DNA from 4 places in the Jeotgalibacillus sp. 10bf12 genome. Region 2 is predicted to be linked to each of the others. Evidence: predicted binding sites of a transcription regulator. Region 2 holds the regulator's gene; each other region holds the start of a gene.
The links. Region 2 encodes Rex, which represses fermentation and respiration genes when NADH is low (regulators of the CRP and FNR family bind a similar motif). Its sites were predicted from a motif close to TTGTGAAATATTTCACAA; they were not measured.
Positions count from the first base shown of each region.

Region 1: a site for Rex is predicted at 2,470-2,487, ahead of DH10bf12_RS11170 (cytochrome ubiquinol oxidase subunit I). Genes of this name have one in related genera too.
Region 3: a site for Rex is predicted at 3,617-3,634, ahead of DH10bf12_RS03480 (cytochrome C oxidase subunit II). Genes of this name have one in related genera too.
Region 4: a site for Rex is predicted at 4,917-4,934, ahead of cydD (thiol reductant ABC exporter subunit CydD). Genes of this name have one in related genera too.

Region 1 covers NZ_CP200276.1:2,144,918-2,152,607, forward strand. The annotation lists gene DH10bf12_RS11160 (ABC transporter ATP-binding protein) at 1-521, shown strand, start outside; gene DH10bf12_RS11165 (ABC transporter ATP-binding protein) at 526-2,340, shown strand; gene DH10bf12_RS11170 (cytochrome ubiquinol oxidase subunit I) at 2,592-3,938, shown strand; gene DH10bf12_RS11175 (cytochrome d ubiquinol oxidase subunit II) at 4,036-5,049, shown strand; gene DH10bf12_RS11180 (potassium channel family protein) at 5,113-5,772, shown strand; gene rnjA (ribonuclease J1) at 5,876-7,546, opposite strand; gene DH10bf12_RS11190 (DNA-dependent RNA polymerase subunit epsilon) at 7,550-7,690, opposite strand, start outside.
Region 2 covers NZ_CP200276.1:1,525,994-1,533,683, forward strand. The annotation lists gene DH10bf12_RS08050 (MFS transporter) at 1-1,242, shown strand, start outside; gene DH10bf12_RS08055 (ABC-F family ATP-binding cassette domain-containing protein) at 1,821-3,758, opposite strand; gene DH10bf12_RS08060 (redox-sensing transcriptional repressor Rex) at 4,002-4,664, shown strand; gene DH10bf12_RS08065 (twin-arginine translocase TatA/TatE family subunit) at 4,733-4,921, shown strand; gene tatC (twin-arginine translocase subunit TatC) at 4,940-5,758, shown strand; gene DH10bf12_RS08075 (YdiK family protein) at 5,967-6,170, opposite strand; gene DH10bf12_RS08080 (lysostaphin resistance A-like protein) at 6,171-6,920, opposite strand; gene groES (co-chaperone GroES) at 7,571-7,690, shown strand, end outside.
Region 3 covers NZ_CP200276.1:730,920-738,609, forward strand. The annotation lists gene DH10bf12_RS03465 (NAD(P)/FAD-dependent oxidoreductase) at 1-1,176, shown strand, start outside; gene DH10bf12_RS03470 (b(o/a)3-type cytochrome-c oxidase subunit 1) at 1,293-2,942, opposite strand; gene DH10bf12_RS03475 (cytochrome c oxidase subunit II) at 2,939-3,415, opposite strand; gene DH10bf12_RS03480 (cytochrome C oxidase subunit II) at 3,434-3,556, opposite strand; gene DH10bf12_RS03485 (Crp/Fnr family transcriptional regulator) at 4,052-4,747, opposite strand; gene DH10bf12_RS03490 (hypothetical protein) at 4,865-5,311, opposite strand; gene rarD (EamA family transporter RarD) at 5,562-6,470, opposite strand; gene DH10bf12_RS03500 (MerR family transcriptional regulator) at 6,753-7,136, shown strand; gene DH10bf12_RS03505 (oxidoreductase) at 7,208-7,690, shown strand, end outside.
Region 4 covers NZ_CP200276.1:1,313,711-1,321,400, forward strand. The annotation lists gene DH10bf12_RS06900 (M23 family metallopeptidase) at 1-896, opposite strand, end outside; gene desA (Delta(5) desaturase DesA) at 1,695-2,738, shown strand; gene DH10bf12_RS06910 (sensor histidine kinase) at 2,860-3,993, shown strand; gene DH10bf12_RS06915 (response regulator) at 3,990-4,589, shown strand; gene cydD (thiol reductant ABC exporter subunit CydD) at 4,971-6,698, shown strand; gene cydC (thiol reductant ABC exporter subunit CydC) at 6,685-7,690, shown strand, end outside.

The sequences.
Region 1 (7,690 bases), 620 kb from region 2:
TCGGATTCGTTCTCCAGGAATCTTTCCTGTTTTCATCAACGATTAAAGCTAATATTGCATTCGGTAGACCTGAAGCAAAAATGGATGAGATCATTGATGCAGCGAAGAAGGCTGAAGCGCATGATTTTATTATGGAGATGCCGGATGGCTACGATACGATGCTCGGAGAAAGAGGGCTTGGTTTATCAGGAGGTCAAAAACAGCGAATTGCCATTGCGCGCGCGATCTGCCTGGACCCAAGTATTTTAATTCTTGATGATGCGACAAGTGCTGTAGATATGCAGACAGAATTTAAAATCCAAAAAGCATTAAAGGAAGTCATGAAGGGACGCACAACACTTATTATCGCCCACCGGATTTCTTCTCTGAAACATGCGGATGAAATCTTTGTGTTTGATAACGGTGAAATCACTCACCGGGGTACACATGATGAACTCATTCAGCTCGAAGGACAATATAAAAGAATTTACGATATTCAGTATAAGGATCAAAAATCACTTTCTGCAACGGGAACGAGGTGAAAAGATGAGCAGTGAGCAACGAATACAAAACAGATTTAAATATTCTACAGATCAGGTAATTGAAAAACCGTTTAACTGGCTCCAGCTTTGGAGGTTATTCAGATATTTAAAGCCTTATTCAAAAAAACTGCTTCCATTATCTATTATTATGGTACTGGTTACAACGGCAGTCAGACTGGTTATACCAATCTTAATTGGTATGTATGTCATTGATGAAGCAATCGCCGGCAGAGATGGCAATCTGCTGATGCAGCTTGTCGGGGTAATCGCAGGACTTTATATCATCAACTATATTGCCAACATTTTCAGAATTAAATGGATGAACATTCTCGGTCAAAGTGTGATTTACGATTTACGTAAACATTTATTTACTCATGTCCAGTGGCTGAGTAACCGCTTTTTTGATCAGAGATCAGCAGGTTCGATTCTTGTAAGGATTATGAACGATATTAATTCACTGCAGGAATTATTTACAAACGGTGTTATTAATCTGCTGATGGATATTCTCATGCTGATTGGTATTTTTATTGTGTTATTTACCATCAGCCCTGAGCTAGCGATGGCGGTTATGATTGTGCTGCCGGCAATGTTCTTTATTTCGACTAAGCTTCGAAAGAAAATCAGAAGATCATGGCAGACTGTTCGATTAAAACAGTCAAAGCTGAACTCTCATTTAAACGAAAGTCTTCAGGGGATGAGAATTACACAGTCATTTACACAGGAAAAAGAAAATGCACAGTATTTTGAAGGGGTAAACAATGAAACCTTCGAAAGCTGGAGAGATGCGACGAAGAAAAATGCAACATTCAGACCGCTTGTTGAAATGACGAATGCAGTCGGCTCAGCCATCCTGATCTGGTACGGGGCTTCGCTGATTCAGAGTGGAAACCTTCAGATCGGTGAGTTCGTCACATTCGCTTTCCTGATCGGCATGTTCTGGGAGCCGATTTCAAGACTTGGTATGGTCTATAATCAACTGCTCATGGGAATGGCTTCATCTGAAAGGATTTTTGAGTTTCTGGATGAACAGCCAAACGTAGCAGAAAAGAAAAATCCAATTGAACTGGATGAAATTAAAGGTGATGTAGCATTCAATCAGGTTGATTTTGCTTATTCAGGAGACAGAAAAGCACTTAACGGGATTAACCTTGATATTAAAGCTGGAGAAACCATTGCGCTTGTTGGACACACAGGTTCAGGTAAGACAACGATTGCCAATATGGTTACCCGCTTTTATGACCCTACAGCAGGTTCAATCAAAATGGATGGACATGATTTGCGGGATGTCTCACTTAGAAGTCTGCGTTCACAAATCTCGATTGTACTTCAGGATACATTTATTTTCTCTGGGACAATTAAAGACAATATCCGTTTTGGATTTCCCCATGCAACGGATGAACAGCTTATTGATGCAGCAAAGGCAGTAGGTGCGCACAATTTTATTCAAAAGCTGCCAAAAGGGTATGACACTGAGGTTGAAGAAAGAGGTAATATCCTTTCTGTTGGAGAACGTCAGTTGATTTCATTTGCGAGAGCGCTTCTTGCAGATCCCCGCATTATTATTCTGGATGAAGCAACAGCTTCGATTGATACAGAAACAGAAGTCGTGATACAAAAAGCACTGTCAACATTATTAAAGGGAAGAACAGCAATTATTATTGCACACAGACTTTCCACGATACGTGATGCAGACAGAATTTACGTTCTTGACCATGGAAACCTGATGGAGAACGGAAATCATGATGAATTGATGAAGCATAAAGGTATTTATCAGGGACTTGTTCACTCACAGTTTACGATGCAGCAGAATACAGGATGATAAGGAGCTGATCAGACAATGTCTGGTCAGCTTTTTGACTATAATTTGAACAACTTATTACGGTGGTGTGAATCTTAAGCATTGAGAATTGAAATAAGCAATGAAGGCAGATATACTAAAATTAAACCTTTGTGAAGGACGTCACAAATTGTTCATGTTCAACATATCACATACACAGTTAATGTTGTAAAAGGTTTGAGAAACAGTGGTATAGTAAATTTACTAGTATGAAGTTTTTTAGGAGGGAAATCATGTTGGAATTAGATGGCGTTACGCTCAGTAGGCTCTTAACAGCTACTACCCTTATATTCCATGTTATTTTTGCCACCATTGGTGTTGGGATTCCAGTAATGATTGCAATAGCCGAATTTATGGGTTTAAAGAAAAAAGACCCTCACTATTTAATCCTTGCCAGACGTTGGGCAAGAGGGTTTACAATTACGGTTGCGGTCGGGGTTGTGACAGGAACGGCGATTGGTCTTCAGCTTTCATTATTATGGCCAAGCTTTATGCAGGTTGCCGGTCAGATTATTGCGCTTCCTCTCTTCATGGAAACATTCGCATTCTTTTTTGAAGCAATTTTCCTTGGAATCTATTTGTATACATGGGACAGATTTAAAAACCGCTGGTTACACTGGCTGCTTAATATTCCGATCGTCATCGGTGCAACCTTATCAGCTTTCTTTATTACCACGGTAAATGCATTTATGAATACGCCTCAGGGATTTGATATCATTGATGGTGAAACGGTTAATATCAGCCCGCTGGCTGCAATGTTTAACCCGGCGACACCTACAAAGGTATTTCACGTCATTACATCAGCCTATATGACATCAGCATTGATTCTGGCTGCTATCACGGCTTTTATCATTCTGATGAAAAAGGGAACAGATTATCACAAAAAAGCACTTAGATTGACAATGACTGCAGGACTGATCTTCGCAGCAGGGACTGCGCTTGCAGGTGACCTTTCTGCCAAGTTTCTTGCAAAAGAGCAGCCTGAAAAGCTGGCTGCTGCTGAATGGCACTTTGAAACAGAATCCAATGCAGACCTGATATTATTTGGAACCATAAATGAAGATAATGAAATTAGTAATGAGATACGGATACCAGGGATGTTAAGTTTCCTTGCCGGAAATTCATTTGATACTGAAGTGATCGGTCTAAATGAATTCCCGGAAGAAGAAAGACCACCGCTTTGGATCCATTATATGTTCGATTTGATGGTTGGTATCGGCATGTACTCCTTATTTATTGCCGGATTGTTCGTCATGTTCATGTTTATCAAACGGTTTAATGAATGGAATAAGCTGTTGCTGATGGGTATAGTAGCAAGTGGACCACTTGCCATGATGGCAATTGAATTCGGCTGGATTTATGCTGAAGTCGGCAGACAGCCATGGATTTTAAGAGGGATCATGACAGTGGATGAAGCTGCGACGACATCGGGATCTGTAGGCATTGCATTCGGTATGTTCCTCGCTCTGTATGCAGTCCTTGGGTTCTTCTGTGTTAGAGTATTACTGAGAATGTTTAAGAACAGACCGCCTGAGGCGGAGCTTGAAAAACGCTTCCCTGGAGGCACGCTGGACAGTTAATGTGAAGAGCATAAGCAGTGGGCGGGGAACTTTCCCGCCTGCTGATCCATTTCTTATACTTAACTTAGAAATATGCCAAAGGGAAGGGGTTACTTAAATGAGTTTAGAGGTATTAGGAATCACTGTATTGTGGTTATTCCTGTATGGGTATTTGATTGTCGCGTCTATTGATTTTGGCGCAGGATTTTTTGCTTACTATGCAAGAGTGTCAAAAAGAGAACATATTATGAGTAAGCTGATCAGCAGATATCTTTCACCTGTCTGGGAAGTGACAAATGTATTCTTTGTCTTTTTCTTTGTTGGACTGGTAGGGTTCTTCCCGGATACTGCTTATTATTATGGTACGGCACTTCTACTCCCTGGTTCAGTTGCGATTATACTGATTGCGATCAGAGGATCATTTTATGCATTTGGTAATTACGGATCAAAAGATAGTACGCTTTATTTATTTTTATATGGCGCAACAGGTCTTCTGATCCCGGCTGCATTGTCGACTGCCCTGACAATATCTGAAGGTGGTTACTTAACGGAAGATGAAAACGGTGTGACCTTTCTTGCCGGTGAGTTATTTACAAGCCCTTACTCATGGAGTGTAGTATTACTGGCAATTGTATCTGTTCTGTTTATCAGTGCCAGCTTTTTAACGTATTATGCCGACCGTGCAGAGGATATTGAATCACGGGGGATTATGAGAAAGTTTGCACTCTGGTGGAGTGTACCTACAATCGGAGCAAGTCTTCTTGTATTTGCAGGCCTCAGATCACATAACAATGAACACTTTGAACGGGCACTGGATCTATGGTGGATGTTTGGATTATCACTCTTATTTTTCCTGATTGCAGTGTTTTTAATCCAGCAGAAAAAGAAATTTGGTACAGCATTCCTAATGGTGATGCTTCAATTTTTCTTCGCATTTTTCGGATATGGAGCTTCACACCTTCCTTATATTCTGTATCCATATATCACTATTGAGGGAAGTGTTGTGAATGAGACAATGGGTACAGCACTTGTCGTAGTCTTCATTCTTGGACTGTGTTTATTAATCCCATCATTGTATCTGCTGATGAGATTATTCCTGTTTGATGCAGATTATGTGAAAGGAAAAAAATAAGCTCATTTTCCGGAATTTCCTGTGCTAAAATGGAAGTAAGGACATGATAGTGGGGGAAAAACTGTGAAAAAAGAATTTGTAGTAATCGGGCTTGGCCGTTTCGGCGGCAGTATTGTACGCGAACTGGTTGAACAGGGAATGGAAGTCATGGCGATTGATAAGTTTGAAGACAAAATTGATGAGTTCTCAACAATTGCAACACATGCGGTGATGGCAGATTCCACAGATGAAGCTGCACTCCGCAGTCTTGGAATCAGAAACTTTGATCACGTGATTGTAGCAATTGGTGACGATATACAGGCCAGTATACTGACAACCCTTATGCTCAAAGAAATCGGCGTGAAGAAAATCACCGTGAAAGCTCAGAATGATTATCATGAGAAGGTACTAGAGAGGATTGGTGCAGATAAAGTCGTTCACCCTGAGCGGGATATGGGGAAACGGATCGCACACAATATCGTTTCAAATAATGTACTTGATTATCTGGAATTATCAGATGAGCATTCAATTGTGGAGATCGCAGCTAACAATGTGCTGATCGGTAATTCAATTATTGAGCTTGATATACGTGCTAAATATGGTATAAATATTGTCGCAATTAAAAGAGGTGACGACATTATTGTATCTCCACAGGCTAATGACGTAATCCGTAAAGGTGATATCCTCATTGTAATTGGAGCGGATAACGACATTAATCGTTTTGAAAAGCGCGTCATGCAATAAAAAAATTCCGGTCTAATGAACCGGAGTTTTTTTATTGCTTTATATTCCACTTGAATTGTATAAATGGAAAAGAGCCTGAGATTTTTCTCAGGCTCTTTTAACATCACGAAACTTCCATAATAATCGGGAGGATCATTGGACGGCGCTTCGTTTTTTCATATAAGAATGGTTCAAGTGTATCTGTAATTTCATTTTTAATTTCTGACCACTGACTGGTCTTATTCGCAAGCACTTTATTTAAATGCTTATAGAGAAGATGCTGTGCCTGATTGATCAGCTCTCCGGATTCTCTCATGTAGACAAATCCACGTGAGATTAGATCAGGGCCTGATGCAATCTTATGATCGTTCAGATTCAGACTGACTACAACAACGACAAGTCCTTCTTCAGACAAAATACGGCGGTCTCTTAAAACGATGTTGCCGATGTCACCGATTCCGCTGCCATCGATATAAACATTACCAGAAGGAATTTTACCTGCGATAGATGCTTCGTTGCTGCCAAGAGCAAGCACATCGCCATTTTCCATCAGGAAGCAGTTCTCTTCCGGAACGCCGCAATCGACTGCGAGACTTGCATGCATTTTCTGCATTCTATACTCACCGTGAATTGGCATAAAGAATTTTGGTTTGATCAGGCGGAGCATTAATTTCTGCTCTTCCTGTGAACCGTGCCCTGACGTATGGATATTGTTAAGTGATCCGTGAATTACGTTAGCACCCGCACGGTAAAGCAGATTGATTGTGCGGTTTACACTGATTGTATTACCTGGAATTGGTGAAGATGAGAAAACAACCGTGTCACCAGGGATTATCTGAATCTGACGGTGCGTACCATTCGCGATTCTTGAAAGGGCAGCCATCGGTTCACCCTGGCTTCCTGTACATAAAATGACTACTTTATCTGCAGGCATTTTATTAAGTGTATGTGCATCAATAAACGTATCTTTTGGTGCATTAATATAACCGAGCTCATGACCGATGTTGATTGCGTTATCCATGCTGCGTCCAAATACAGCAACTTTACGGCCGTATTTAACAGCTGATTCAACAACCTGCTGTAAGCGATAAATATTAGATGCGAAAGTTGCAAAAATAATTCGTCCATTTACAGTCTGGAAGATATCATCAATGCTTTCCCCAACTTTACGTTCAGAAAGCGTAAAGTTCGGCACTTCACTGTTTGTGCTGTCTGATAAAAGAGCAAGAACGCCTTCTTTACCGATCTCAGCCATTTTTGTCAGATTTGCAGGATCTCCAACCGGTGTAAAGTCAAATTTAAAATCTCCTGTATGCACGATATTGCCTGGAGGTGTCTTGACAACAACTCCGAATGAATCCGGAATACTGTGCGTTGTGCGGAAGAAGCTGACAGCAGTCTTACGGAATTTAATCACATCATCTTCATCGATTGGATGAAGACGGGTAGATCTTAGAAGACCATGTTCTTCAAGCTTATTTTTTAAGAGGCCTAACGCCAACTTTCCGCCATATACAGGTACATTCACCTGTCTGAGCAAATAAGGAATACCACCGATGTGATCTTCATGGCCGTGTGTAATGAAAAGGCCTTTGATTTTATCAAGATTTTTTTCTAAGTAAGTGTAGTCCGGAATGACATAATCAATACCAAGAAGTTCATCTTCAGGGAACTTGATGCCGGCATCAATCAGAATAATTTCATCCTGAAACTGAACGCCGTATGTGTTTTTTCCGATTTCGCCCAGACCGCCGAGGGCAAACACAGCAGTCTGGTCATTCTTAACAAATTTCATCTATTATAACTGTTCCAGTTTATAATTTTGGTGATTTTGTTCGTACTCTAAATATTTGCCCTCTAGCTTTTGTACAAACTCAATGTTGTAGTCATTTCCGCTGAGTTTTTTACGAACTTCCTCTTCAGTCTCAGCCTCAATATA
Region 2 (7,690 bases):
GAAAAGCGTACGCAGCTTTATAAAAGAACGCTGTGGGTTGTTGTACTGTCACAGATATTTGGTGGAGCGGGGCTTGCTGCAGGGATTACAGTAGGCGCTTTGCTCGCTCAGGATATGCTCGGGACAGACAGCTATGCAGGGCTGCCGGTGGCGTTGTTTACACTCGGTTCAGCAGGAGCGGCACTTTTAGTAGGAAGGTTGTCTCAAAAAGCGGGAAGACGGATTGGATTAGGTGCCGGTTTTGTGACAGGAGGTATTGGTGCGCTTGGCGTTGTCGGGGCAGCAGTTTGGGATAGTGTTCCGCTACTTTTGGTTTCACTGTTGATCTACGGAGCAGGAACGGCATCTAATCTTCAGGCACGCTATGCCGGAACGGATCTGGCAAATGATAAACAGCGTGCAACAGCTGTCAGTATCGCGATGGTCGCCACCACTTTTGGTGCAGTAGCCGGGCCGAACCTGGTCGGTGTCATGGGAAGATTTGCTGAATCAATTGGCGTCCCGGCGCTCGGAGGACCTTTTATTCTTGCCGCAGCAGCTTATATTGCAGCCGGACTGGTGCTGTTTGCTATGCTCAAGCCTGATCCTCTGTTAATCGCACGTGGACTGTCTGAAGCTACAAAAGTAGAAACAGCACCTATTGAAACGTTTGATGTTTCCGGTCTGAAAAGAAGAGGCGTGATTACTGGGGCGGTGGTGATGGTGCTCACGCAGATCGTCATGGTCGCTGTCATGACAATGACGCCGGTTCATATGGGACATCACGGTCACGCGCTGAGTGCGGTCGGATTAGTAATCGGCCTTCATATCGCAGCTATGTATCTGCCTTCATTAATTACAGGTGTACTTGTCGATAAGCTAGGGCGGACATTTATGGCGTCAGCATCAGGAATAACTTTACTTGCAGCAGGCGTAGTAGGCGCACTTGCACCCGGAGAATCATTAGCAGGAATGATTGTCGCACTGATGCTGCTTGGGCTCGGGTGGAACTTCGGTCTGATCAGTGGAACAGCAACGATCATAGATGCCACACATCTTTCAGTGCGTGCAAAGACGCAAGGATCAGTGGATGTCTTTATTGCTTTATCAGGAGCAGCAGGCGGTGCACTTTCCGGTATGGTTGTCGGGGCGACGAGCTTTGCAATGCTGTCACTCGGAGGTGGACTATTGTCTCTCATTTTAATTCCAATGATTTTCTGGGCAAGAGGAACAAAATCGATGAGAAGCGAAACTCAGCTGTGAAAAAGCTGGGTTTTTTCTGTGGATAAGCTGTTGATAAGTTAGAAATAAGCTGTATATAACTCGGTGTGTCTTTTATTGTGGATAATGTTAATAAATGTGTACAAACCTGTGGACAATGTGTATAACTATGTTAAAAAGCATGAATCCGCTGTGTGTAGTGTGCATAACTCTGTGTATTGTAATTGTTCTGTCACACTCCGTTCACATTATATACATATTTGATTTGCAATTTTCACACAAATATAAGCGAAAAGTTATTCACAATTGCCTGATATTTCGGATTTGGAAGGATGGGAGAGGATACGTGGGAATCGGTGAGAATTTGGGTGGGGGAGGGGTTTGAGTTTGTGAAAAGTGTTCTAGGTTTTTACAGCGGATTTTTTTAAAAGTCAGTAGGTATAATGACATAATTTCTGAGACCGCCTGCCAAATGTCCTGAAAGCCACATGTAATTTCCTGAACTCCCGCAGTAATCTTCTGAACCTCACGCCGAATCTCCGGAACAACCGCTATAATCTCCTGAACCACACCCCAACACACAAAAAAACAGGAACCCAAAAAGGATTCCTGCACAAACCTCACTCACTCAATTCCTCTTCCAGCTCAGCCCACTCTTCAAGCAGCTGATCCATCTCAGCTTTTGCCTGATCAATGGCCTGGTTGGATTCCATCACCCGCTCATGATCCTGGAAAATCTCAGGGTCACACAGCAGATTTTCATGCTCTTCAATCGTACCCTCGAGCTCTGTAATCAGCAGCTCAATTTCCTCAAGACGTCTGCGCTTTTTACGTTCAGCCTTCTGCTTTTCCTTATCAAGCGCAAAGGCTGATTTGTCAGTCGGCTTTTCAGCGGCAGGTGCTTTCTCAAGTCGCTCACGTTCTTCAATAGCCGCAAGCTCAGCTATTTCACTCAGTTTCTCCATATAGTAATCATAGTCGCCGAGATACTCAGTGCTGCCATCAGGTGACAGCTCAAGCACCTTTGTCGCAAGCCTGTTGATAAAATAGCGGTCGTGCGATACAAAGAGGATCGTCCCCGGGTAATCGATCAGCGCATTCTCCAAAATCTCTTTGCTGTCGAGATCAAGGTGGTTGGTCGGCTCATCTAAAATCAGCAGGTTCGATTTCTGCATCATTAGCTTCGCAAGTGCAAGGCGTGCTTTCTCACCACCGCTCAAAGTTGCAACAGGCTTCAGCACGTCATCCCCTGAAAAGAGGAAGTTGCCAAGTACCGTACGGATATCCTTTTCATTTTTCATCGGATAGTCATCCCACAGCTCATTCAGCACCGTTTTATTTGAATGCAGTTCTGCCTGCTGCTGGTCGTAGTAGCCAATGCTGACGTTCGATCCATATTGAATCTGACCAGCAAGCGCAGGAATTCTTTTTACGATCGTTTTTAAAAGGGTGGACTTCCCGACACCGTTTGGCCCGATCAAAGCGATACTATCCTCACGCGTGATAGCCGCATTGATATTACTTGAAACGGCATTATCATAGCCTACAGAAAGATCCTGCAGCTTCAAGACGTCATTCCCACTCTGGCGGTCAATCGAAAAGCCGAAGCTTGCTGATTTTTCATCACCTTTCGGACGGTCCATTTTGTCCATCTTCTGAAGCTTTTTACGGCGGCTCTGTGCCATTTTCGTCGTCGAAGCCCGTGCGAGGTTCCGCGCGACAAAGTCTTCCATCTTTGCGATCTCTTCCTGCTGCTTTTCAAATTCCTTCATCTCACGCTCATAATCAAGCGCCTTCTGATCAAGATAGCGGCTGTAGTTGCCGTGGAATTTCTTCGAACGCTTTCGTGAGATTTCCACAACCTGATTAACGATTTTATCTAAAAAGTAGCGGTCGTGTGAGACGATTAAAATCGCGCCCGGGTAACCCTGCAGATAAGACTCCAGCCAGCTGAGTGTATCGATGTCCAGGTGGTTAGTCGGCTCATCGAGGATCATCACGTCAGGCTTGGTTAAAAGGAGTTTACCCAAAGCAAGACGGGTCTTCTGACCACCGCTCAACGTCGAGATTGGCGTGTCGTAATCAAACGACTGAAAGCGCAGACCGTGAAGTACGGTTCTGATATCTGCTTCATATTGATACCCGCCGGCGTCCTTGAACTGAACCTGAAGCTCATCATATTCAGTCATCACGCGGTTATAGCGTTCTGCGTTTTCGTATACGTCAGGGTCCGCCATCTGCTGCTCGGCTTCACGCAGGCGTTTTTCCATGTCTTTTAAGTAATCAAATACAGTCATCATTTCTTCCCAGATCGACAGCTCGGATTCAAGTCCGCTGTGCTGTTCAAGGTACCCGATCGACACGCCTTTTGGTTTATTAATATCGCCGTTATCATGCGAAAGCTGACCTGCGATAATTTTTAAAAGGGTAGACTTCCCGGCGCCGTTTCGGCCGACAAGTGCGATCCGGTCTTTCGTCTGGACTTCAAGCTTTATATTAGCAATAATCTCTTCTGCGCCAAACGACTTGGAGAGATTATTGACCTGTAGTAAAATCATTCGCTCACCTCATTTTTCTTCCTATCTAAGTGTATCGTACCAGCGTTATGATAAGCAACGAACTGTCATTGTGAAAAAACTTGCATACTTTGCAAGCGGATACCTTAATGGTGTATGATACAATAGGGACTTGGATTGTATTTAAAAGGAATTTGTTTTTTAAAGATATAGATTTGGAAGCGTTCACAGCTTCACTTTACATGCGGTGCCAGGCGCACTGTTGGATTTAGGGGGAGTACAGGAATGAGTCAGGAACAAATGAAGATTCCTCAGGCAACGGCGAAGCGACTGCCGCTTTACTACCGTTTTCTGAAGAACCTGCATTCATCAGGAAAGCAGCGTGTTTCTTCGAAAGAGCTGAGCGATGCTGTAAAGGTTGATTCAGCAACAATCAGACGTGATTTTTCTTATTTTGGTGCACTTGGCAAAAAAGGTTATGGTTATAATGTTGAGTACCTGCTGTCCTTTTTCCGTAAAACACTTGATCAGGACGAAACGACAAAGGTCGTGCTGATTGGGGTCGGAAATCTTGGTACAGCGTTTTTACATTATAATTTCCTGAAAAACAATAATACAAAGATTGAAATGGCGTTTGACGCCGATCCTAAAAAAGCTGGAACTTCAATTGGAGAAGTACCTGTGTATGCGATGGATGACCTTGAAGAAAAGGTGAATGCGAGCAACATTGAAGTGGCGATCCTGACTGTGCCTGCTGGTCCTGCACAGGGAATCACAGACCGGTTGATTGATCTGAAGGTAAAGGGAATTCTGAATTTCACACCTGCGAGACTCTCTGTGCCTGAGCATATGAGAATCCATCATATTGATCTTGCCGTCGAGCTTCAGTCATTGATTTATTTCCTGAAAAATTACGGGACAGATGACGTAGAAACGTCACAATTATAAGAAATATAGAATAGCCAAAAAGCTTGATTTAATTTATGATATAAGAAGAAAGAGGAGGTGCATGCATCATGTTACCAGGCGGAATCAGCCTTGCCGTGATCGCAGTCGTTGCATTATTAATTTTTGGTCCTAAAAAACTGCCGGAGCTAGGGAAAGCAGCAGGCAGCACCCTTCGTGAATTCAAGGATGCAACAAAAGGACTTGCAGATGACGACGATGATGTAAAAGAGTCAAAGAAAGACGAAAAACAGCAATAATTACGGGATGGTGGCCATATGAACCAGCAAGATATGACCGTCCATGAACATATAGGTGAAATAAGAAAACGACTCATCATTGTAGTCGTTTTCTTTGTCATTGCGATGGTGGGAGGGTTTTTCCTAGCCGAACCGCTGATGAAATACCTTCAGTCTTCAGACGAAGCAGCATCGATGACATTGAATGCATTCCGGGTAACGGATCCTGTAAAGATCTATTTCCAGATTATCATGTTCACTGCGTTGATCATGACGGCACCAATTATACTGTATCAGCTTTGGGCGTTTATCAGTCCGGGTCTGCAGGACAGAGAACGGAAGGTAACGCTTAGTTACATTCCTGCATCCGTCATACTTTTCCTGACAGGCCTTGCGTTTGCGTATTTTATCTTATTCCCATTCGTTGTCCGTTTCATGATGAACCTGTCGAACAATCTTGAAATTGAACAGGTCATCGGGATCAATGAATTCTTCCAGTTCTTATTCCAAATGACAATCCCGTTCGGCTTTTTATTCCAGCTGCCGGTGATCATGTTATTTGTCACAAGACTGGGGATCGTTACACCAATGTTTCTGGCAAGCATCCGTAAGTACGCATACTTCGGACTGCTCGTCGTCGCAGCCTTTGTGACGCCGCCGGACATCTTCTCACACATGATCGTAACCGTACCGCTGATTTTACTTTACGAAATCAGCTTGTGGATTGCGAAAATCGGCTATAAGAAAGCTCAAAAAGCAGAAGCCGAACAGCGTGAGCTAGAAGAACAGGAGCGCAGGGAGCGGATCGACCGCGAGCTTGCGAAAAAAGAAGCAATGAAAGAAAACAGCGGGGAGTGATCCCGGCTGTTTTCTTTTTGTGGCGGTGGTTCGGCGTTAAACCTGGCTTGTTCGCCACTCATATGCTGATGTTCGATACTTACAACCAAGGGTTCGACGCAAAATACGTGGTGTTCGACGTATCTCATGACATGTTCGCCACTTCATGACCAAATACCCATCCCATAAACCTCCTTCCACAAACAAAAAAGCAGCGGCCAAATAGCCGCTACTTCTTCTCATTCATATGCTTCTTAATCTTAAAGTGGAGTCCGATCAGCCTGAGTCCCGCCCCGATATCATACGTTGCGAATGCAACAAACAGGTAGGCAAAGAAGCCCCAGCCGTTTTCGTTTACGCTGTTTACAGCGAAGTAGACGAAGAATACCCCAAGTATCAGATAGAAGACTCCGTGTCCTAATGGAGATTTCATTTAGAAAATCCCTCCCAGTGCAAAGCGCCACAGTACGAATACTGCTTCATTCATTTCAATGATCCGCTGAATTTCATCAGCAAAGAAGAACTGCGTCATCACGACAAATGTGTTGATCGCCATATGCGCGATGATTGGTACGATGATTCGTTTAGTATATGCATAAAGGAACGCAAATGCATAACCCATTGCCGCATAAATCAGGATATGGGTGAAGTCGAAGTGGATCACCGCAAAGATCAGCGCACTGATCAGTCCTGAGATGAAGAAATTGTATTTACGATAGAACCAGCCGAAAATCACGCCACGGAACACAATTTCCTCTAAAATCGGTCCGATAATCGCAACTGCAACAGCTGCGAGCGGGACGTAAGACAGAAGGCTGATGATATCAGCTGTATTCTGTGAACCCGGATCAATGCCGATCAGCGACTCAATGCCGACTGCAATCGCCTGACTGAAGAATGCCAGGAAGATCCCGATAAATGACCATAAAGCTGCCATCCCTGGACCAACCTTTTTACCCGGCAGATCCATGACGCCTTTATTTTTGTTCATGACAAACAGGATAACAATCAGCGCAATCGTAAAGCTGATAAAGATCCAGTAGCCTGATATTTGATAAAGCAGCACGGCAGGTTCACTGTCTGAGACCATTCCGCTGATAAATAATGCGAGCGGGACAGCGATAAATGTGGAAAGCTGCATAGCCACATAAGTAATTAATATAATGAGAAAGGTGCGGTTCACAGTCATACTCCTTTGAAATAGATTCGTTCTGTTTATTCTACTATTGAACTACACTGCCTTCAATTGATAGCTACGATGTCAGACGTATTAAGTAGACATTTTGTGAATAGGGTGTGAGGATGTGCTTTTGAAAACCGCTGCCCTTCTCCGTGCAGGACTTCGCTTTCCTGCCCCCGGGCGGTGAGCCTCTTCATACTTCGCATGCTGAGTCTCACCTGTCCCTTTTCCGGGGCGGGAGTCTTCGTCCTGCACTCCGAAGGTCAGCTGGAGAGTATCCATCACACTGTACATTCATAAAATTGGACAAGTCCACATATTAAAAGGGGGTTAGACTTTTCAATAAAGGAGAAATTACATACTTGATTCACCCAACTTAGCTGGCTCTTGTAGTGGAGGACGAAGACTCCTGCGGCATAGAAGCGACAGCTGAGACCCAGGAGAGCGAAGCTTGAGGGGGCTCAGCGCGCGGCCGCGGAAAGCGTAGTGCTCCACGGAAAGAGACAGCGGTACCTGTAAACAAATTTTTAAAAAATTTAAACCCATCACACTTGCAAAAACAACTCAAATTAATTAAACTAATACTTGTGTTAGCACTCATATATATAGAGTGCTAATAAACGAATGAACATAATTCAAGGAGGTTGTTTCACTTGTTAAAACCATTAGGTGATCGCGTAGTAATTGAGCTGGTAGAGTCTGAGGATAAAACGTCAAGCGGGATTGTACTTCCGGATAGTGCGAAAGAAAAGCCGCAGGAAGGTAAGATCGTT
Region 3 (7,690 bases), 800 kb from region 2:
CCTGTACTAGAAACAGACCTCATCTGTGATGTACTGATTGTTGGAGGCGGAAGTTCAGGGGCGCAGTGTGCACATTACCTGGCTGGCCATGACCTGGATACAGTCGTGATCGAAAAATCAACGATTGCTAGCGGAAGCACTGTGACGAATACAGCGATTTTGCAATATTCAGGTGAAAAGATGTTCACCAGTTTAGTGAATACATTCGGAGAAGACTACATTGCAAGACATTTGCAGCTGCTGCAGGAGGCGATTGATGAGATTGAAGCAGCCTCCAAAAGCAGTTCAATCGACTGCGAATTCACCAGAAGAGATACGTTATATTCCGCAAGCTGTCCGGAAGACGTTGCCAAGCTGCAAAAGGAATATGAGTATTTAAAGCAGCATGATTGTGAGGTCGACTTTTTAAAAAGAGATGAGATTGAAGCGAAGTATCCATTTAGCAGAGAAGCAGCGATTTATTCCTATCGCGACGGTGAAATTAATCCATTCAAATATACGCATGCGCTATTTGAAGAGGCAGTGGCACACGGTGTACGTGTATATGAGCATACTGAAATGAATGGACAGCACGTCGATCAGGGCAGCGGCAATATGATTGTGACAACGAAGAACGGTTATGCCATAGAGGCGCGTCATGTGATTTTTGCTGCAGGTTATGAGGGCATGGATATTAAAAAAGAGAAGAAAGCTTCTTTTGAAAGTACCTTCACGATTACCACTACTCCGGTTGATGACCTGTCTGCATGGTACAACCGGACACTTCTCTGGGAAACCGCACGTCCCTATATTTATGTACGGACTACGAAAGACAACCGGGTAATCATTGGCGGACTGGATGAAAATACAGATGAAGAAAGAGACAGAAATAGTAAATTAACTCATAAAAAATATCAGTTAATTAAGGAATTTAATAAACTGTTTCCTGATATTCAGGTGGAACCTGAGTTTTATCTGGCTTCATCCTACGGTGGGATTGTAGATGGGGTACCTGTCGTTGGGAATTACAAAGAATTCCCGGGCTGTTATTTCGTGTTTGCATTTGGTGATAACGGGATGGTGTATGGGCAGGTGTTAGCAAAGCTTGTTGCTGAGGAGATTGTGAAAGGGGATAGTGCGGGTCTGGCGATGTATTTGCAGGATCGGCCGATATTAAATCAAGCAAAAAGGCCGTGACAATCCCGGCCTTTGCTTTTTTAATCTTCATCCGTTGTTAATTCTACATATATGCCTGTTGTTAAAATGATGACGAGAAAAAAGAAGATTAACGATAGTACCATTTCACTCAACTCCTACCATGTGATAAATCCTCTGGAACCTGGTGGTGCATGCTGAATCATCTGGGCGATCGGGATCGCGTATGCGATGATGATGAGTAAGAAGGCGATGCCAATCCACAGCCACCAGTTTTCAAGTATTTTCGGTGTTGCCCGTTTATCACTTTCAGCAAGCGGAAACTCAACAAATTCATGCGGCTCAGCCTTTGGTGAGACGAATGCGCTCATGATCACGATATAGAGCAGCAGCATGGCTGAAAGGAAAAGAATGCTTCCGCCAACGGCCATTGTGACGTGGTTTGTCAGGATGCCATCAAACCACTCCATTGCGGATTCATGGCCGTTGTAACCTGAATATGCTGTTCGGCGAGGCGCGCCGAGCAGTCCGAGAATATGCTGCGCTGTACTCATTAACAGCATCCCGACTGACCATAAGCCAATCTGGATAAAGCCTAATTTTTTCATGGTGTTCGAGAACTTTCTTCCGGTTAAATACGGAATTAGCCAGTATGTCAGCCCCATGAAAGTCATAGCAACAGGCGTTCCGACAGTAATATGGAAGTGACCGACGATCCAGAGTGTGTTGTGCACGATTTCATTCAGCTGAAAGCTTGCGTTAATGATTCCGCCTGCTCCTCCCGGAATGAAGAAGGCCATGGCCACGAAAATGGATGTGAACCGCAGATCTCTCCACGGAAGCTTTGTGAACCAGCCGAATAACCCTTTCCCGCCATTCTTACGTCCAGCCCGCTCGAAGTTTGCAAACATGGAGAATGCCGTCATGAGAGACGGAATAATCACCATAAACGTTAATACGACCTGCAGGAACTTCCAGAAGTCAGAGATGCCGGGCTCCATTAGCTGATGGTGAAAGCCGACAGGAATGGAGAACAGGATAAACAGGACAAATGCAAGACGTGCAAGTGAATCACTGAAGACCGGCACGCCGATAATTTTCGGCACAATTGTATACCATGCCATATAAGCAGGCAGCAGCCAGAAGTAAACGAGCGGGTGACCGAAATACCAGAACAGCGTCCGGCTCAGTTCCACATTGATCGTATCCACCCAGCCGAATGCCCATGGAATATACTGAAATAACACTGTCGCGACGACACCAAGGCATGCGATCAACCATAATACAATGGTCGCTACTGTCATAAATGCAAAAAGCGGACTGAGCTCACCGCGGTTTGCTTTTCTCCATTTCACGTAATGGCCAATGAGTCCAAACCCCATAATCCAGGAGCCGACGACAAATAATGCAAGACCCACGTAATACCACGGGTTAGCCATTAAAGGGGCGTAAAATGTATAAAGAACGGATGCTTCTCCGATCACAATCATAAATGTCGCAAGAATCGTTCCTGCAAGCATGACCAGAAATCCGATCCAGTTCCAAAGCAATACCTTCGGACCGAATGCGCCAAGGCTTTTACTCATACCTGAAATGAAAAAGGCAAAAATGAAAAATGTCGTAAATATAAGTGCAAGTAACACGCCATGTGCGGTTAAAATCTGATAGTAATCCAGCCATGCCGGAAGCTCCAGTGCGTCGTTACGGATAAATACCTGCAGCAGACCGGCAAGTGTTCCGATTAAAAATGCGGTGTAGGCAACACCAATATTCCAGAGTGCGAGTTTACGTTCTCCAGCTGCGATCATGATTCAGTCACCTCAATTTCCCTGTACATAAAATGATGACCTGTTCCGCAGTATTCATTACAGATGATCAGATATTTCCCCGGCTCTTTAAAGGTGTATGATTTTGTCGTCACCTGACCGGGCACAACCATCATATTGACGTTTGTGTTATCAATCGTAAAACTGTGAACCACGTCTGTACTTGTTACTTTAAAAATAATTTCTTTGCCAACCGGCACTTCTAACGCCTCTCCGCCGTCGTAAGCAAAAGCACTTGCGATGATCGCGGCCTGATACGTATCATCATCCAGCTTTTTAACACCCGGCTCGTTAAATGGAGCGGTTTCTCTTACCTTTTCAGGATCGATCGTCTGGATTCCGCCAGCAGGTGTGTGATCGTGGGCAAACGCATTGACACCGACAATACTTAAGAATGCGATCAGGCATACTGTGCCGAACACGAGCCATATTTTTTCGTACTTATGAAGATGCATGGTGATTCTCCTTTAAGGTTATTGGGATAAATACATCAGGTAAACAGCTACCCACATTGCGACGATGACAAATCCAACAAAAAACACGCTGATGAGTGTGCCTTTCAGATTTTCTTCATTCGCCTGTTGTTTCTTAGCCATTTCAGTTCCCCTCTCCAACATTCATATTGGGTTAAGCGTAAAGGAATCACGGTTTGACCACTGTGATAAAAGTCACATCTGTGACAAAAATTTACCTGGAACTACGATTCTTTCATTTTTTCGCCAAATTTCTTATATGGGCTCTATAGAATCTGGCTGCTGATTTCCGCTTCAGGGGGACGCTTTCCGCGGACGAACGCTCAAGCCTCCTCAGGCAGAAGAACACTGCCTTCCGGGGTCTTTCACGATCGTTTTTCCGCAGGAGTCGCCCCCTTACGCTCCAATCATCAGCTGTGAAATATCAACGATGGACTTTAATAAAGTGATAATAGAAAGATAAATATAGCTTTGTGCTATTTTTCTAATCGTTTTACTGCACTTAGATTTTATTCGGAATATGATTTGGTAATACAAATAAGTTTGTTTTATTTAATCGATTAAGTTAAAAAAGACAACAAAAAAACTACTATTCTCTGAAGTGAGAGTAGTAGCTGGTTAGTCAATCCGGCAAAGTGTCAACGGACAGTTTTCGCATTGGATTTCGTTTTTTAAGTAAGCCAGGTCACGGATGAGGATCTTTCCGTCGCATATTGAGATGATCTTCTGTTTTTTCAGCTCGGATAGCATCCGGTTTGCCACTTCACGTGCCATTCCGCAAAAGTTGGCGAGGTCCTGATTGGTGAGGGATACGTCAATTAAGAGCCCTTCTGACTTTTGAATGCCATAGCTATTGGATAAACGGATCAGTGTAGAGTAAAGGGCACCCTTTTTGCCGTGAAGCAGCAGGTCACGAAAGCGGGTCTGTGTCTTCCGCTGATTCAGGCACATCCATTTCATAAATGCAGCAGCAAGCCGCGGGTTTTTCTGAAATTCAGCTTCCAGCTCGTGAATCGGATATACATAGCACGCGACGTCCTCTTTCACCTTTGCATCAAGCATGTAAGTCGCGTCATCAGCGTACAGATACACTTCCCCAAGCAGCTGATTCTGCCCGCAGATCCGCAGCGTCAGCTCACGCCCATCCGTATTCACCTTACTCAGCTGAACTTTTCCTTTTGCGATAAAAAACAAATGTTTAATCTTATCACCCTCACGGAACAAATAACTGTCTTTAGCGAAGCTTTTCACATGATGAGACAGGGACAGTAATTCTTTCAAATCGTCTGGAATTGGTTCGGTTTCTGCATACATGCGGCTCGGCCTCCTAAAGATGTATTTTTTATAATTGTTTAAGTATAGCATAGGTGTGGTGCCTAAGGAGACGGATCCTGGTGATTATTTCTATAAAATAATTGAACCGCTTAATGTCTATTCCAATACGTTCAGCGGTTCAATTAACTCGAATCCATCCTCATTAAAAAACCGGACTCTGACGTTGCCGGGTAATAAAGATTCATCGATACTGTCGAGGAGAAACATATCTGGGCCAACGACAAATTCATTATTGGGCAAAATCGTCATTTCTCCTGGCATTCCACCGTAAACTTTATCCTCAAAATCTTCCGGATCACACGATATCACATACCCTTCATAAGGGAATGCATCCCAAATCTCCTCATCATCAAAAAGAATTTCTACACAAAAATCGACAGGTCGATTAGAATGATTCAGGTATCTGACAAACACCTCAAGCTCTTCTTCCTGAGGCAAATATTTAATATAGCTGGTGTCCTGGTCCATTTCGATTGCGGGATCACTGCTGCATGCAGTTAGAAAAATGGCAAAGAAAGTAATTATGGTCAGGTGCTTTTTCAAATAGACAGCTCCTTTATGTAAGTGAATATTAAACCTTATTATACCATTTTATTCACATATACGTTACAGGGTGATGTAAAAAGCCAAGCGTTTACTCGGGCTATTTTTTGTGTGCACAAGTTTCAATTTAAATTAAATATTGCTGTACTCACCGGGACGATAATGACTAAATTACAGATCAGCCGGCGCATAAATGGCCGGGCTGCACCTTGCACCTGACACAAGATCCATTATTCAATATCAAAACGGGCTAAACCCGGGCCTTTCGTGCTTTTTTCTGTATCGTTATCGAAGAATATGTATAAATGACAAGAGCTGACCAGATAAAGATAAACGAGATCAGATAAGCCGTACTTAAAACTTCTTTGTAAAGCAGGACCCCGGTGAATAGAGAGATGGTTGGTGCGATATATTGCAAGATACCTAACATTGATAACGATACTTCATGAGCACTTTTTGTAAATAACAAAAGTGGCAGAGCCGTTATAATGCCACTTCCTATCAGCAGCATACTCGTGGAAACAGAGTCGAAAAATTGAAAGTCGGTTTGAAAAAAAAGATAGGTTAAGTAGGCTCCAGCCAGCGGGACGATTGCCATCGTCTCTAAAGTCAGTCCAATTGTTGAATCGGTTTTTATCATTTTTTTGACCAGACCATAAAAGCCAAAAGATAATGCCAGACTTAAAGAAATCCACGGAACCACACCATAGTGGAGAGTGATGATCAGTACGCCGGTTCCTGCTAATACAAATGCTGTAATTTGTTGTCCTGTCAGCTTTTCTTTTAATACGATTACGCCAATTAACATACTGGTGATAGGGTTAATATACTGTCCCAGGCTAGCTTCTAAAATTCGTCCGTGAATGACTGCCCACATAAAGATGCCCCAGTTTGAACTTATTAAAAGCGAAGCAATAAAAAGGGACCAGAATAATTTTGGTGTCTTTATCATCTCTTTTACAAACTGAAGGTATAAGCTGAACTTTTTCAGAAAAAATAGGAGAACAAGCATAAAAATAAAAGACCATAAAATCCGCTGTGCTAAAATCTCTCCATGCGATACATCCTGCAGCATTTTCCAATAAATCGGAGTCAGTCCCCACATCACATAAGAGAGGATAGCATATATAACTCCGTTTTTTCCGGTGGTCACTTTCACAAGCAACTTCCTTTCCTGAAAGCTTACTCATATTCAAACATACCTTATTGATTTTGCGACCTAACAATGACAAAAACAATCTCTTCTAAAGTTACTTACACACGATATCCGAAAGCGAGATAATGATCAATAGCATGCAGCGTGTTATTGATCACTATGTTTTGGCTTTTCTCGATAGGTGAATGATTATATGCTTTTTTATTTCACAAAAAATAATTCTTTAATTTTTATGATTCCGGCTTTATAGTTAAAGTTAACTTCAACTATAAAGGAGATGTTAGCATGCACACCATCAAAGACGTTGAAACGATGTATGGACTTCCGGCTTCGACTTTACGATTCTATGAAAAAGAAGGGATTCTTCCTAAAATTCAAAGAGATGGCGGAGGACGAAGACAATATTCTGAAGAAGAATTAGAGTGGCTTCAATTAGTGATCGCTTTAAAAAATACCGGAATGTCGATGGATGAAATCAAGAGATATGTAGAGTTACTAAAGCAGGGTGACAAGACATTGGAAAATCGAAGAAACATGCTGTTGACCCATAAAGAAGAAGTTGAAAAAAAAATGACTCAAACATTGGCGCACCTTGAAAAGATCAACAGGAAAATGGCCATTTATGATGTATTAGTTGGCAGAAAAAATAATAAAGATTTTTTAATCTGAAATTTAACGCTTGACTTAAAGTTCACTTTAACTTGTATGCTATCCATATACAAATTAAAGGAGTGATACATGTGAGCCAAAACAACAAAGTCTGGTTGATTACAGGATGTTCCACAGGTTTCGGAAGAGAAATTGCAATACATGCGATAAATGCAGGTTATCAGGTAGTTGTAACAGCGAGAAACCCGGAAACACTTCTGGATTTGGAGAAAATAAATCGTGAGAATGTGTTGGCACTAAAGCTTGACGTTACAAATAAAGAGGAAGTAAATCAAGCCGTTCAGAAGAGTGTAGAAACCTTCGGCAGCATCGATGTGTTAGTAAATAATGCAGGGATCGGTTATTTTAGTTCGGTTGAAGAAAGTTTGGAAGATGAGACACGCAAAATGTTCGAAATTAACTTCTGGGGTTTAATGAATATGACCAATGCTGTTCTTCCAACCATGAGAAGTCAAAAATCCGGACACATTATTAACTTTTCGTCGATCGGGGGTCTTGCATCCTTCCCTTCAATGGGATACTATCACGCAACAAAATATGCTGTAGAAGGAATT
Region 4 (7,690 bases), 210 kb from region 2:
TGGTTTTTACCGTTATCGATATACAGGCCATAATGCAGGTGTGGAGGAAATTTGCCACTCGTTCCTTCTTTTCCATAACCGGAGCTTCCAACATAGCCAATCAGGTCACCGGCTTTTACAATATCGCCCTGCTTCAGTCCTTCTTTAAAACTGGAGAGGTGGGCGTAATAATGGTAGACGTTATGGATGTCTCTGAGACCAATTCGCCATCCGCCATAGTCGTTCCACCCGAGGGCTTCGATTTTCCCGTATGTCGTAGCAAGAACAGGGGTACCATAGCCTGCAAAAAGGTCAGTCCCTTCATGCATTCTGCGTCCGCCCCAGCCCCGTTTGCCACCCCATGTAGACCTGTAGCTGTATAAATAATCTTTTTGCAGTGGAAACACGTGGGTGTACAGGTCAAGCGTGTTGAATTGCTGATATAACTCAGCAATCGTCATGATCTGACTGACGGATTCTTTTCTTTCATAGTAAGCATGTAAAGCATCCTTAAAAGAACCATAGCTGTTAATGTAATCTGCCATTGATCCAAAAATATCCTCCGGGTCATTCGGGTCAGCCTTTCCGTCTCCATTTGCATCCTGTCCAATGCCTCCAAAAAATTCAATAAAATACGGCGATAGATTTGACTGATCCGGATGAAGCGGACCGAACCAGCGATCAACAGGGATGGTCAGGGCAAGCGGACCGTCTGTTTTCTCAATATCCTGCCTGAGCGGCTGAATATTCCGCTCAAACTGATCAATCGCTGCAAGATAATACCACGGCACGCTTTGGTGATGATAGGCAGTGTAATAAGTCAAACGTTCGTTTAAAAGTGTCTGCCGATTTTCCTCAGCCATTGCTGTTGAATAAACTAGCAGAAAGCTGAATGCAGCAGCTAAAAAAGTCCTCATATGGCTCACCTCGGAAGTAGTATGTGCAGGTTGAGTGAATTCAAGCGTGTTTTTTGTGATGGGTTTTCTCGGGCAAATGTCGGTGTTTTGGCCGGGGAAGTATCTATTTGGCTTGAGGTTGTCGGGATACGCCAGGGGAGTTGTTGCAATTTACAGTCAGGGTGTCACTATTCCCGCCCAACATGTCACCTTCCAATATAAACTTGTTGCACCACATTCTCTTAATGCTCTTGAGACACAAAAGTCTGTTACCTAAGTGCATGAAGGACAGATGTCGGTGTTATGGATGGAGATGTATCAATCTGGCTCCAAGATGTCTCGATCCACCCGGGAGGTTGTCGCAATCACCCGCCGGGATGTTGCAATTAGCTTTAGACTTGACTGTATTTATCCAGAACCGTGTCTTCTTATGCCTGTCAGAGCTGACCAAGCGCCTTCCGCTTTTCTTGGTGTCCAGCTCCAGCAGGCAGGTCCTCGAGTCATAAGTCACCTTGAGAAAATGGGAAAGGTCGCCCATTTCTCTCAAGGCGCCTTATGCTTGTCGGACCTGAACGCCTGCTTCCGCTTTTCTCGGTGTCCAGCTCCAGGCGCTAGCTCTTCGGGTCATAAGCCACGCATCGGTAAATGGGGAGGTCACCCATTTTCCGCTCCGCGTCTTATGCCTGTCAGAGCTGACCAAGCGCCTTCCGCTTTTCTATATATGACAAGTGTCATATCTTATTCCTTACACTCATGACTTATTTTGTTTTGGGGAAAGCTTTATGATGAGGTCATAAGAGTTACAAAAGGAGGAAAAACATGAGTAAACAGAAAACAGCAGAGCTGCGCAAAAGTGTCTCTCCTTATGAAAAAGCAGATATGAAAGCAAGTATCAGGCAAATGATAAATACAATACCGCCATTCTTTATTTTATGGTTTCTGGCGTACCAGAGTCTTGAGATTTCTTACTTTTTAACACTAGGTCTTGGCATTGCGGCGGCAGGGTTTGTCGTACGGATCTTTATTATTTTCCATGATTGCTGCCACGGATCATTTTTCAAAAATAAAAAGCTGAATAATATTGTTGGTACATTAACAGGGATTGTCACGATGTTTCCGTATGAAAAGTGGAAGCGTGAGCATTCAATTCACCATGCGACAAGTGGTAATCTTGATAAGCGCGGAACAGGTGATATCTGGATTATGACAGTGGAAGAGTATAAAAAAGCTTCTTGGAAAGAGCGTCTTTCTTACAGAATGTACCGTAATCCGCTTGTGATGTTCGGGCTTGGGCCGATTTATTTGTTCCTTGTAACAAATCGTATGAACAGAAAAGATGCCCGTCCTAAAGAGCGTAAGAACACATACATCACAAATGCATCAATTGTTGTTTTATATACAGGTATGATTTTATGGCTCGGCTGGGAAGCGTTCCTGCTTGTACATGGTCCAATCATGTTTATCTCAGGGTTCCTGGGGATCTGGCTGTTTTATGTACAGCATCAGTTCGAGGATTCTTATTTCGAGGATGAATCTGAGTGGGATTATGTAAAAGCTGCTGTAGATGGAAGCTCATTCTACAAGCTTCCAAAAGTGCTTCAGTGGGTGACTGGTAACATCGGTTATCATCACGTACACCATTTAAGCCCGAGAGTACCGAACTATCATCTTGAAAAAGCGCATGAATCAACACCGCCGCTTCACCAGGCGACGACGATCACAATGCGTTCAAGTCTGGAATCAATCAGATTCCGTCTATACGATGAGTCGCGTAAAACATTTGTTACCTTCAGTGAAGTGAAGAAGCAGATTAAAAAAGAAAAAATGTCGCTTGAAATACGTCGTATGCAGACGAGATCATAAATGGAATCGCCTGAAGGGTTTATAACCTTTCAGGCGTTTTTCAATTCAGGCGGAGTAGACGTTTGTTCTGATCCAGCTCTGATCCATGCTATACTGAATTCGAGAGAAAGGCGGAATGCTTGTGCAAAAATGGTATAATATTTTCCCACAAAATACAGGCTTGAATATATATATTTGGATTATCTTTTGTATGCTGCCGTTTTATTTTATTTTCAGGTCATCCGGCTGGGTTGAGATTTCAGTCGGCGTGGCGATGATTCTGGTGTTTTTTGCAGCTTACCGCCTCACTTATTTAACTAAAGGCTGGGTGAACTACGTCTGGGTGGGGATTGCGATTGCGATCAGTATTGCAATGACGATTCTGTTCGGATTTGTGTACTTTGCGATTTTTCTATCGTTTATGATCGCAAGCGTCCAGCATAAAGTAGGTTTTTTCACACTGTATGGAATTCTAGTCGGTTCTACAGTAATCACCGTCAACATTGCCTTTTTTACACAGGATCAGTTGTTTTTCACGCAGTTTCCATTCGTGCTGATCAGTGTGATCGGTGTGATTTTGCTGCCGCTTAATTCATACAACAGAATGAAGCGAGAGAAGCTTGAAGGGCAGCTTGAATATGCACAAAAGCGGATTTCAGATCTAATGGTTATGGAAGAGCGTCAGCGGATTGCCAGAGACCTTCATGACACGCTTGGCCAGAAGCTTTCATTGATCGGACTGAAAAGTGACCTTGCTGCAAAGTTGATTGCAGCAAATCCTGAAAGTGCTAAAAGTGAACTGAATGACATTAATCAGACAGCAAGAACTGCCCTGAAAGAAGTGCGGGAGCTGGTATCAGATATGCGCGGAACGAAGCTGGATGAAGAAATTACCCATATTCGTGAACTGCTGCACGTGGCACAGATTAAACCTGAGGTTAAGGGGAATCCGGTGCTTGAGAATGTACCGCTTTTAGTGGAAAATGTGGTGAGTATGTGTCTGAAAGAAGCTGTAACAAACGTTGTAAAGCACAGCAGTGCCACAAGTTGTAAAGTCATGATCGAACAGCTGCCTAAAGAATTAAAAGTGACTGTTGAAGATAATGGGAAAGGCTTCATGCTCGACCGTTCAATAGAAGGAAACGGATTACGAGGCATGAGAGAGCGCCTGGAGTTTGTTAATGGAACACTTGATGTAGAAAGCGGACTCGGCACAAACATTACGATTTGTGTGCCGACTATTCTGAAGCAGGTGTCTAAGGAGGAAGCGCTATGATCAAAATCGTGTTAGCTGAAGATCAGACAATGCTGCTAGGAGCGCTTGGCTCCCTGCTTGATCTTGAAGAAGATATTGAAGTGATCGGAAAAGCAAAAAATGGTGAAGAAGCCGTTGAAGTGGTCAAGTCACTGAAGCCGGACATTTGTATTATGGATATTGAAATGCCGCTGAAAACAGGTCTTGATGCAGCTGAGGAATTAAAAGATGAACCCTGTAAAATCATTATCCTGACCACCTTTGCAAGACCGGGCTATTTTGAAAGAGCCAGGAATGCAGGCGTCAGCGGCTACTTGCTGAAAGACAGTCCGAGCGAGGAACTGGCGCGTTCGATCCGTACCATTATGGAGGGGCGCAGAATCTACGCTCCTGAACTTGTTGATATGGCACTCACAGAAGCAAACCCGCTGACAGAGCGCGAACGTGAAGTTATGGAGCTCATCGCAGAAGGAAAAACAACCAAGGAAATCGCTGGTACACTTTATATCACAAATGGCACCGTCCGGAACTATATCTCAGTCATACTCGACAAGCTCGAAGTCACAAACCGGATCGAAGCCATCTCCCGCTTCCGAGAGAAGGGTTGGTTTAAGTAACTTTCAATCCGGATTTTATGTTTAATAAAGAATGATGTTCAACGAAAGCTGGCTCATAGTTATATTTCTTTTCGCTACTCTCTTTGTATGCGATAGTAATTCAGGTTCATTGGAGTGGAAGGCGGGGACATCGGAGCGATTAGTGGAACAGCTGAGACCCCGCAGGCGAAGCCGAGGAGGCTCAGCGACCACCGCTCGGAAAGCCTCCGCCTGAAACGGAAATGAACCGGTTCTTGTGCAATCATCAATTCCTACATACAAATGTGCTCAAACAATCCTATCACATGAAAAATCACGTATAATCATATATAATAAAAATAATACTATATGTGAAATCATTCACAATATCGTCAATAATTAATGATCGGAGAGATTTGATCTATGAATCAACTTTCGCAATATGCGAAGCAATATAAAGGCACTCAATTGCTAATGGTCCTGATCGCTTTTTTGACCGGAGTAAGTATCATTGCACAGGCCTACTTTATCGTCCGTATTGTAGACGAAGTATTTTTAAAAGGGGCAGCCTTATCTGATGTTGTACCACTCTTTGGCTGGCTGGCTGCGGCACTGATCGCACGTGCCATGCTGACCTATGCAAGCGGTCGGACTGGTTCCTGGCTTGCAGCAAAGGTCAAGCAGACAATCCGTGAAAAACTGCTTGAAAAATACGCAGGAAATCCTGTACAGGCTTCGCTTCAGGGGCAGTCGGGACGCAAGGTTAGTGTACTGATGGACGCAGTCGATGAAGTCGACAGTTATTTCAGTAAGTATATTCCACAGCTCACGTTAACGGCTTTTATCCCGCTGATGATTATCATTACAGCGTTCTGGCAGGACTGGATTACCGGAACGGTTTTACTTGTTTCAGCACCATTTATTCCATTGTTTTTTATCATTATTGGGATTAAAACGCAAAAGAAGTCTGAGGAACAGCTTGAGCAGCTGTCAGCTTTTTCAGGGACGTTTCTTGATACACTTCAGGGTCTGACTACGCTGAAACTGTTCGGTCAGGCAAAAAAACAGCGGGATACAATTGAAGACAGCAGTCTGAAGTTCAGGGATGCAACGCTTGAAGTACTGAAGATTGCCTTCATCTCCTCGCTCGCTCTTGAATATATTTCAATGCTTGGTGTTGGACTTGTCGCACTCGAGCTTGGACTGAGACTGATCTACTTTGAGAGCGTCACATTTTTCACAGCGTTTTTCATGCTCGTGCTTGCACCTGAATTTTATGTGGCAATCAGAGAGCTTGGCAATGCATTTCACACAGGGCGCGGCAGTATCGGTGCTGCTAAGTTGATTGATGAAGAGCTGTCAAAGGAAGAAGACCGTGTAAGCTGGGGCAGCGAAAAGCTCTCAACCACCCAGCCGCCGCATATTCAATTTGCCCAGACTGTTTTTCAATACAGCAAGGAAGGGTTCGGTCTCGGACCATTACAGGCAGATATAAAACCTTATGAAAATATTGCACTGATCGGTAAAAGCGGGTCAGGAAAGTCGACTGCACTGAATCTGCTCAGCGGGCTGATTGCACCTACATCAGGAGCCGTCAAAGTGAATGGCAATGATCTTTCCGATTATGAGGAAGAAAGCTGGTTTGATCAGCTCAGCTATATTTCACAGCAGCCGTTTATTTTCTCAGGGACGCTGGCTGATAATATTGCGATCGGCAGTAAAAAAGAAGCGACGCGTACAGAAATTGAAGCAGCAGCTGAAAAAGCCGGGCTGACTCCGCTGATCGAAGCGCTTCAAAAAGGACTTGATACACCGGTTGGAGAAGGCGGAAGAGGACTTTCTGGCGGAGAGAAACAGCGTCTTGCACTTGCGAGAGCATTTCTTAAAAAGCCTTCAGTCATTCTCTTTGATGAGCCGACAACAGGTCTTGATTTGAAAACAGAGCAGATTCTGACAGCTTCAATGAAAGAACTGTCAAAGGATGCAACAGTGATTACTGTTGCACACAGACTGTATACGATTAGAAATGCTGACCAGATTCTCATGCTTGAAGATGGACATCTTATAGTGAAGGGACAGCATCGCGATTTATTATCAGAGCCCGCCTATCAGGAAATGGTGCAGGGAGGTGGCGCAAATGCGAGATCTTAGTATTGTTTTAAGACAAATTGCAGCTGAAAAGAAAAATGTCTGGTACTCTGTCCTGTTTGGTTATGTCGGCGGTGTGACAGCAGCAGGTCTATTTGCAGCCAGTGGTTATCTGATTTCCAAGGCTGCGCTGATTCCGCCTGTTTATACACTGACACTGCTGATTGCGTTTATTAAAGTATTCGGTCTGGTGAAAGCCGGATCTAAATACGGTGAGCGGATGGTGTCTCACCGCGCGACCTTTAATATTCTTGCAGGAATCCGCGTCCGCTTTTTTGAAAAGCTTGAACCGCTGGCGCCAGGTATTTTTCAGAAATTCAGAAGCGGTGATTTACTTGCGCGGATAACAGGTGACGTTGAAAGTCTTCAGAATTTCTTTCTACGCGTCTACTATCCGCCGATTGTTTTAGTTTTTGTATTTATAAGTGCCATGCTTTTCACCACGTTTTATTCATTCTGGTTCCCGCTGATCTTTGCAGCAGGCCTTCTGTTAACCGGACTTGTCATTCCGGCGTTATTTGCACTGCGCAGACAGAAGATTGAAGAAAAAGTGAGAGAATCACGTGCAGCACTTTCAACAGATACAGCTGAAGTGCTGTATGGATTCAGAGACTTGAAAATTTATCAGCAGCTGGACGAAAAGGGCGCGTCCCTTCGCCAGTCATCAGCTGCCTATATTGCAAATCAGGAAAAAAGCAGCAGTCAGAGTATGTTTAACCAGTCAGTCAACCAGTCAGCAGGACTGTTGATTTCCTGGATTATACTCGCAGCAGGCGTTTATCTCGTTCAGCAGGGGCAGCTTGACGGATTATTCCTTGCAATGCTTGTCATGCTGTCGTTGAATATTTTTGAAAATGCAGCGCCAATGGCTGTGCTGCCACCGCATTTAGAAGATAGTAGAAAAGCTTCTTCACGCTTAAATGAAGTAACAGACATGGAGCCTGTCACTGCATCAGAGCCGTATGAAATACTTACGGATGAAGCGCCGGCGATTT